DNA from 2 places in the Microbacterium sp. NPDC089698 genome. Region 1 is predicted to be linked to the other one. Evidence: predicted binding sites of a transcription regulator. Region 1 holds the regulator's gene; the other holds the start of a gene.

Region 1 (3,701 bases):
CGAGTCGCGCGAGCAGGAGCTTCGACGGCCGGATGCCCCGCACCGCCTCCGGGGGGAACCAGAGCCGGTACTCGTCGGTGTTGGTGCCGATCAGGAGCGGCATGTCGGCGTCGGCGAGCGCCTCGTGCGGTGATTGCGGCAGCGACGCGGGATCCCGCACGAGCTGGAAGCCGGGGGCTCCGCCGAGCGGGGAGGAGCCGGCGGACTGGGCGCGTCGCGCCTCGAGCAGGGCGTCCGGTGCGAGCGCCGCGAACGCCTCCCGCGTGGCCGCGACTCCGAGCCGCTTCGCGAGCTGGCGGGTCACGCGTCCGCCGCGCTCGGGGGACTGCGCCTCGAGCGGCCCGGACTGCACGATGCCGCCGCGCACCAGCGCCCTCGTGTCCGGTCGCGACAGCAGTGCGGCGACGAGCGCTCCGCCGGCGGACTCGCCCATGAGGGTGATCCGACCCGGATCGCCGCCGAACGCCGCGATCTCGTCGCGCACCCAGCGCAGGGCCGCCGCGACGTCCTGGAGGCCCAGGTTGCGCGGCGCGTCCGCCAGCACGGAGAAGCCCTCGGAACCCAGACGGTAGTTGACGCTGACGAACACCACGCCGTCCCGCGCGAACTCGGTGCCGTCGTACATCGACAGCGCCGCCGTGCCGCGCTCCAGGGCGCCGCCGTGGATCCACAGCACCACCGGGGCGCCGTCCGCGCCCGACGGAGACCAGACGTTGGCCGTGAGGATGTCCTCTCCCGCGATGCGGAGGCTGCCGAGTATCTCCGCGGTCGCACCGGCATACGGCAGCTGCGGCGCGGTCGGGCCGAACGTCGCGGCATCGCGCGGTGCGGACCAGGCATCGGCGGGCCGAGGCGAACGGAAGCGGTCTTCTCCGAAGGGCGGCGCCGCGTACGGCACGCCGAGATACCGGTCGATGCCGTCGCTGCGCCGGCCGATCAGCTCGCCGAAGGAGATCCTGGTGCGCACGAGGTCCTGGTCCATGGCCACATCCTAGGGACAGCCGCATCCTCGGCATGTCCGGTCCCCGGTGCTGCGGATCCCCGACATGTCCGGCCCATGAGCCTGTCGAAGGGCCCGGCAGGATAGGATTGGCACTCAGGATGCACGAGTGCCAACGGCGAGGAGGAGCGATGGTCTCAGAACGCGGACTCCAGGTGCTCCGCGCCATCGTCGAGGACTACGTCGAGACGAATGAGCCGGTCGGCAGCAAGTCGATCGTGGAGCGGCACGCGTTCGGCGTGTCCGCCGCGACGATCCGCAACGACATGGCCCAGCTCGAGGACGAGGACCTCATCGCGGCGCCGCACACCTCCTCCGGGCGGGTGCCGACCGACAAGGGCTATCGCGTGTTCGTCGACCATCTCGCGCAGGTGCGGCCGCTCTCGGCGGCCCAGCGCAGCGCGATCACGGCCTTCCTCGCGGATCCCGCCGACCTCGACGACCTCATGGTGCGCACCGTGCGCGTGCTCACGCGGCTCACGGGACAGGTCGCTCTCGCGCAGTACCCGTCTTTCGCCCGGGCGCACATCACGCACGTCGAGCTCGTCGCCCTCGCCCCGAACCGGCTGCTGATCGTGCTCGTCACCGATGCGGGCGGCGTCTCGCAGCGGATCGTGCCGCTGCCGGTCGAGCTGGACGACGCCGAGCTGGGGCTGCTCCGCGCGGTCATCACCGAGCTGCTGACCGGCCGCTCGGTGCGCCGCGGCGCGGAGCGCGTGGAGGCGGCGGCGGACACGTCGTACGGCCCTCGGATCGACGCCGCCCGCGCCGCCGTGCTGCGCGCCGTGGCGGAGGAGCTCGCGGAGTTCCGCCAGGAGCGCCTGGTGATGGCGGGGGCGGCGACCCTCGCCCGCCGCGAGCACGACTTCCGCGGCAGCATCCATCCCCTCCTCGAGGCGATCGAGGAGCAGGTGACGCTGCTGCGGCTGATGAGCGAGATGCGCGTCGACGAGCACGGGCTCGCCGCGAGCATCGGCACGGAGAACGCCGCCTTCGGCCTCGGCGAGGCATCGATCGTGGCGAGCGACTACCTGACGCACGGCGGCACCGCACGCGTGGGCGTGATGGGGCCGACCCGGATGGACTACCCGAGCAATCTCGCGGCGGCGCGGGCCGTGGCCCGCTACCTGTCGAGGCTGCTCGAAGAGGACGAGTCCGGCCGCTGAGCGGCCGCAGAACACACGCGCCGCCGCCCGGCGGCCCGGAAAGGCGATGGTGACGGATCACTACGAGGTCCTCGGCGTCTCGCGCGATGCGAGCGAGGATGAGATCAAGAAGGCGTATCGGCGGCTCGCACGTCAGCTGCACCCCGATGTGAACCCCAGTGAGGATGCGGCGGAGCGATTCAAGCTCGTCACGCACGCCTACGACGTGCTGAGCGATGCCGACTCGCGGCGCCGCTACGACATGGGCGGCGACCAGAACGGCAACGGCGGCTTCGGAGGGTTCGGCGGCTTCGGCGACATCTTCGAGACCTTCTTCGGCGGAGGAGGGGCGCGCTCCGCCCGTCCGCGCTCGCGCCGGGAGCGCGGACAGGACGCCCTCGTGCGCGTGACGCTCGAACTCGGCGACGTCGTGTTCGGCGTGCACCGCGACATCGAGGTGGACACGGCCGTGCTCTGCGAGACGTGCCAGGGATCCTGCTGCCAGGAGGGCACCTCGCCCGTCACCTGCGACATCTGCGGCGGCTCCGGCCACGTCCAGCAGCAGGTGCGCAGCCTGCTCGGCAACGTCATCACGACCGCTCCCTGCGGATCCTGCGAGGGGTTCGGCACGACGATCCCGTTCCCGTGCCAGACCTGCAACGGCCAGGGGCGGGTGCGTTCGCGCCGCACGGTCGGGCTCGACATCCCGGCCGGCGTCGAGACCGGCCTGCGCCTGCAGCTGCCCGGATCCGGCGAGGTCGGCCGCGCCGGCGGTCCGAACGGCGACCTGTACGTCGAGGTGACCGTCGCCCCGCACGCCCGGTTCAGTCGCGACGGCGACGACCTGCTCGCGACCCTCGAGGTCGCGATGAGCGATGCCATCCTCGGCGCCACGACGACGATCGAGTCCCTGGACGGATCCGTGGACCTGGAGATCCGCCAGGGCCTGCAGTCGGGCGACGTGCTGACGATCAAGGGCCGCGGCATCACGCCGCTGCGCGGAAGCCAGCGCGGTGACCTGCGCGTGGGCGTGCAGGTGCTCACCCCGACCAAGCTCGATCACAAGGAGCGCCAGCTCATCGAGGACTTCGCCAAGCGCACCAAGGCGCCGGCGCCGAAGCTCGCCGAGTTCCACCAGGGGCTGTTCTCCAAGCTGCGCGACCGCTTCCGGGGCTGATCCGCGATGGCCCTGCACTTCGTGACGCCCGATGCGACGGCGGCGGCGGCCGGATCCCTCGTCGCCCTCACCGGCGCCGAGGCCAAGCACGCGGCCGTCGTGCGGCGGGTCCGGATCGGCGAGCCGATCACGCTCGGCGACGGCGCCGGCACCTGGCTCGAGGGCGAGGTCGCCTCGGCGGCTCCCGCCCTCGTCGAGGTGCGCATCCTCTCCCGCCGGGAGGACCCCCGTCCCGATCCTCGGATCCTGCTCGTCCAGGCGCTCGCGAAGGGCGACCGCGACGAGCTCGCGGTGCAGGCGGCGTGCGAGCTCGGCGTCGATGAGATCGTGCCGTGGCAGGCCGCGCGCAGCGTCTCCCGATGGGACGGCGCCAAGGCGG
Region 2 (3,701 bases), on a different contig from region 1:
AGCGGGAGCTTCTCCACGCGGTGCTTGGCGAAGAGCGCGATGACCTGCTCGGCGGCGACGCCGACGGGAGCGGTCACGAGGTTCTCGCTCGTCATCACGTCGCGGGCGAGCGTGGTCTGCTTGGCGGATCCGGAGACGAAGCGCATGTCGCGGTTCGTGACGATGCCGACCAGGCGGCCGTCGGGATCGACCACGGGCAGGCCGGAGATCCGGTACTTCGCGCACATCGCGTCGACCTCGGCGATCGTCGCGTCGGGGGTCGTCGTGATCGGGTCCGTGATCATGCCGGACTCGCTGCGCTTGACGCGATCGACCTGCGCGGCCTGATCGGCGATCGACAGGTTGCGGTGCAGGATGCCGAGGCCGCCCTCGCGCGCCATGGCGATCGCCATGCGCGCCTCGGTCACGGTGTCCATGGCGCTGGAGAGCAGGGGCGTCGCGACGGAGATGCGGCGCGTCACGCGCGACGAGGTGTCCGCCTCGCTCGGGATCACATCCGTATGCCCCGGCAGAAGCAGAACGTCATCGTAGGTCAATCCGACAAAGCCGAACGGGTCGTGCTGCTCCATGGGTTGCGGGGCTCCTCTTCTCGCGCGCGTGTATCGATTCTAAGCGCCGCCCGGGGTGCGGTATTCCCAGGAACGGACCTCGTGGAGCGGACTCCCGGGGGAGCCCCTCCGTCAAGGTACGGGGATGGTGTCGGTGCCCGGGTCGGGCTCCGCGATCGCGCCGCGGTGCGCGCGCATCCTGCGAGAGACGAGCGCGAGGTCGATCAGGAACACGGCGATCGCGATCCAGACGATCCCGAACCCGATCCAGCGCTCGACCGGCATCGGCTCGTGCATCACGAGCACGCCCACGAGGAACTGCATGATCGGGGTGATGAACTGGATCATGCCGATCACGGTCAGCCCGATCCGGCGGGTGCCCGCGGCGAAGAGCAGCAGCGGCACGGCCGTGGCCACGCCGGCGAAGGCGAGCAGGCCCGCGTGCAGCGGTCCGTGGGCGCCCATCGTGATGCCCGTCGTGAGGCCGACCGCGATCAGCTGCACGACGGCGACCGGCAGCAGCCAGAACGACTCCAGGGTGAGACCGCTCAGGGCGTCGACCGAGGGGCCGATCTTCTTCTTCACGAGTCCGTAGATGCCGAAGGACGCGGTGAGCGACAGCGCGATCCAGGGGAAGGTGCCGTGGGCGAAGACGATCACCAGCACCGCGATCGTCGCGATCCCGATCGCGACCCACTGCAGGCGGCGCAGTCTCTCCTTCAGCACGAACACGCCGAGCAGCATCGTGCCGATCGGGTTGATGAAGTAGCCGAGGCTGGTCTCGACGATCTCGCCGTTCAGGGTCGCGAGGACGAAGACCTGCCAGTTGATGTAGATCAGCACGCCGGCGAGCGCGGTGAGGGCGAGCAGCCGCGGCTGCCGGACGATCGCCATCAGCGGCTTCCAGCCCCGGGTGACCGCCAGCAGGAGCAGGCAGAACACGAACGAGAGCGCGACCCGCCAGGCCACCAGCTCCCAGGGACCGGTGGGTGCGAGCAGCAGGAAGTACAGCGGCAGCACGCCCCACAGCAGATACGCGCCGATCGCGGAGGCGACGCCGACGGTCTGGGCGCTGCGCGGGGCTGTGGTCACCGGACAACCCTATTCCCGCGCGGGGCCATGCCGGCCTGCCGCCCACTATCTCCGCGTCGTCCCCCTGAGCGGAGCCCCCGGCCTCCGCTCAGGGGGACGACGCGGGATGGAGGGACGACGAAGGCCCGGATGCGAGGCATCCGGGCCTTGTGTCAGGGGACGATCCGCACGCAGCGGGGCACTCCCTGGAGAACTCGAAGGGAGCTCAGCGCACCACGACGGCGAGCACGTCGCGCGCCGACAGCACGAGGAACTCGTCGGCGCCGAACTTCACCTCGGTGCCGCCGTACTTGCTGTAGAGCACGCGGTCGCCGACGTTGACGTCGAGCGGGACGCGGTTGCCGTTGTCGTCGATGCGACCGGGGCCCACGGCCACGACCTCGCCCTCCTGGGGCTTCTCCTTGGCGGTGTCGGGGATGACCAGGCCACTCGCGGTGGTCTGCTCGGCCTCGACCTGCTTGATGACGATGCGGTCCTCGAGCGGCTTGATGGAAACCGACACGGTCTACCTCTTTCTGACGGTTCAAGACTGATTAGCACCCTCAGCCTGAGAGTGCTAACGACAGTCTAGGCACATCGCTGGCACTCCCGCAATCAGAGTGCCAGCCCGTGCGACACCCACAGGCCGGTTCCGGCGACGTCAACCCAGGCGTTGCGGGGTCGCGTCGGGGTGGGCTGCTCGGATCTCGCGGATCCGCGCGTCGTAGGTCGCGCGGTTGAGCGACGGGGCGCATGCGGGTCGGATCACGACGCCTGTCTTCGAATCCACCAGGTCGACCCCGGTGCGGTCGTCGATGATCGCACCACCTCTGGTCCGCCCCACCGCCGTGCGGTAGCCGGCGCGGTACTCCGCGTTCTGCCGCGCGTGCCCGAGGACCGAGCAGCCGAGGGTGAGCAGCATCCAGGCAGGCAGAAGGCACCAGAGTACGAACACGATGACCGGGCCGTCCGGAAGCCGACGCAGGATGAGGCCGGTCAGCATGACCACCATCATGAGCGGCGCCGCGGCGACGAGCATTCCCAGCGCGAGCCGGAACCACTGGAACGACGTCCGTCCAGGCAGGAGAGCGCGCGATGTCTCGGGCCGCCATGGCGCGGTGGCGGACGAGGCGACTGCGGATGGCGCCACCACGGACGATGGCGTTGCGGGCGTTGCCGCCGCAGGCGCTGTCACGTGCGCAACGGCCCCGCGCTCACGCACCCATCGGTCGAAACGATCGATTCGGCGCAGCGCTGCCCGGATCTCCAGGGGCGTGGCGTCGCTCACCGTCGGACGCAATGCTGCCAGAGCCGCGCCTTCCATGCGGAATCCGGTGCCGCGTGCCAGCACACCGCAGACCGTCGCCCCCAGGAGGACGAACGCCCCGAGGAACACCAGCGGCAGAACCGGGGAGAACCCCTGTCCTGTGCGATGGAATCTCGCGATGACGCCGATCAGCACCGCAAAGGTCGCGAAGGCGACAGGAACCAGCCCCCAGGCCCACATCCGCAGTCGTGCCCGCGCACGCCGCATCTTCGCGGCCTCCGGGCCGATCCGCCGCACCCACTCGTCCTCGACCACCGTGGTCATGCTCACCGGCTCCTCCGTCCGTGTCGGGCGGGGCCGCGACGTCGATAGCCTGGACCGCGTGGATATGAGCGAACTGCGAACGCTGCTGACGCCCGAGGCGCTGCGGATGCTCGACGCCCTCGGGCCCATCGCGTCCACGGATGCCGCCGCCCGCGCCGTCATGCGGCTGCGCGCCGAGGGGCACTCGCCCGAGTTCGTCTCCGCCGTGGTCGGCCAGGCGCGGCTTCGCACCAGGGCGACGGCGAAGTTCGGCGAGTTCGCGGAGCGGATGCTCTTCACCCGCGCCGGTCTCGAGCAGGCCACGCGGCTCGGCGTCGCGGCACGGCATGCCGGGCGGATGCGCGCGGCCGGGATCGCGCACGTCTCGGACCTCGGCTGCGGGATCGGCGGCGACGCGCTCGCCTTCGCCGGCGCGGGTCTCGGCGTGACGGCGGTCGATGCCGACGAGGTCACCGCGGCGCTGGCCGCGTACAACCTCGCCCCGTTCGGAT

The links. The regulator HrcA, encoded in region 1, represses chaperone genes, less so after heat shock. The targets are predictions, from matches to a motif close to TTNGCACTCGNNNNNNNCGAGTGCNAA.
Region 2: groES (co-chaperone GroES) is a predicted target of HrcA. The motif match lies at 2,220-2,246, and genes of this name have one in related genera.

The regions. Positions count from the first base shown of each region.
Region 1 is NZ_JBIVHE010000001.1:577,977-581,677, reverse strand. It holds gene ACIPY5_RS02810 (carboxylesterase/lipase family protein) at 1-982, opposite strand, end outside; gene hrcA (heat-inducible transcriptional repressor HrcA) at 1,132-2,166, shown strand; gene dnaJ (molecular chaperone DnaJ) at 2,216-3,322, shown strand; gene ACIPY5_RS02795 (16S rRNA (uracil(1498)-N(3))-methyltransferase) at 3,329-3,701, shown strand, end outside.
Region 2 is NZ_JBIVHE010000004.1:159,270-162,970, forward strand. It holds gene guaB (IMP dehydrogenase) at 1-569, opposite strand, end outside; gene rarD (EamA family transporter RarD) at 681-1,640, opposite strand; gene groES (co-chaperone GroES) at 1,846-2,142, opposite strand; gene ACIPY5_RS12710 (hypothetical protein) at 2,281-3,210, opposite strand; gene ACIPY5_RS12715 (SAM-dependent methyltransferase) at 3,269-3,701, shown strand, end outside.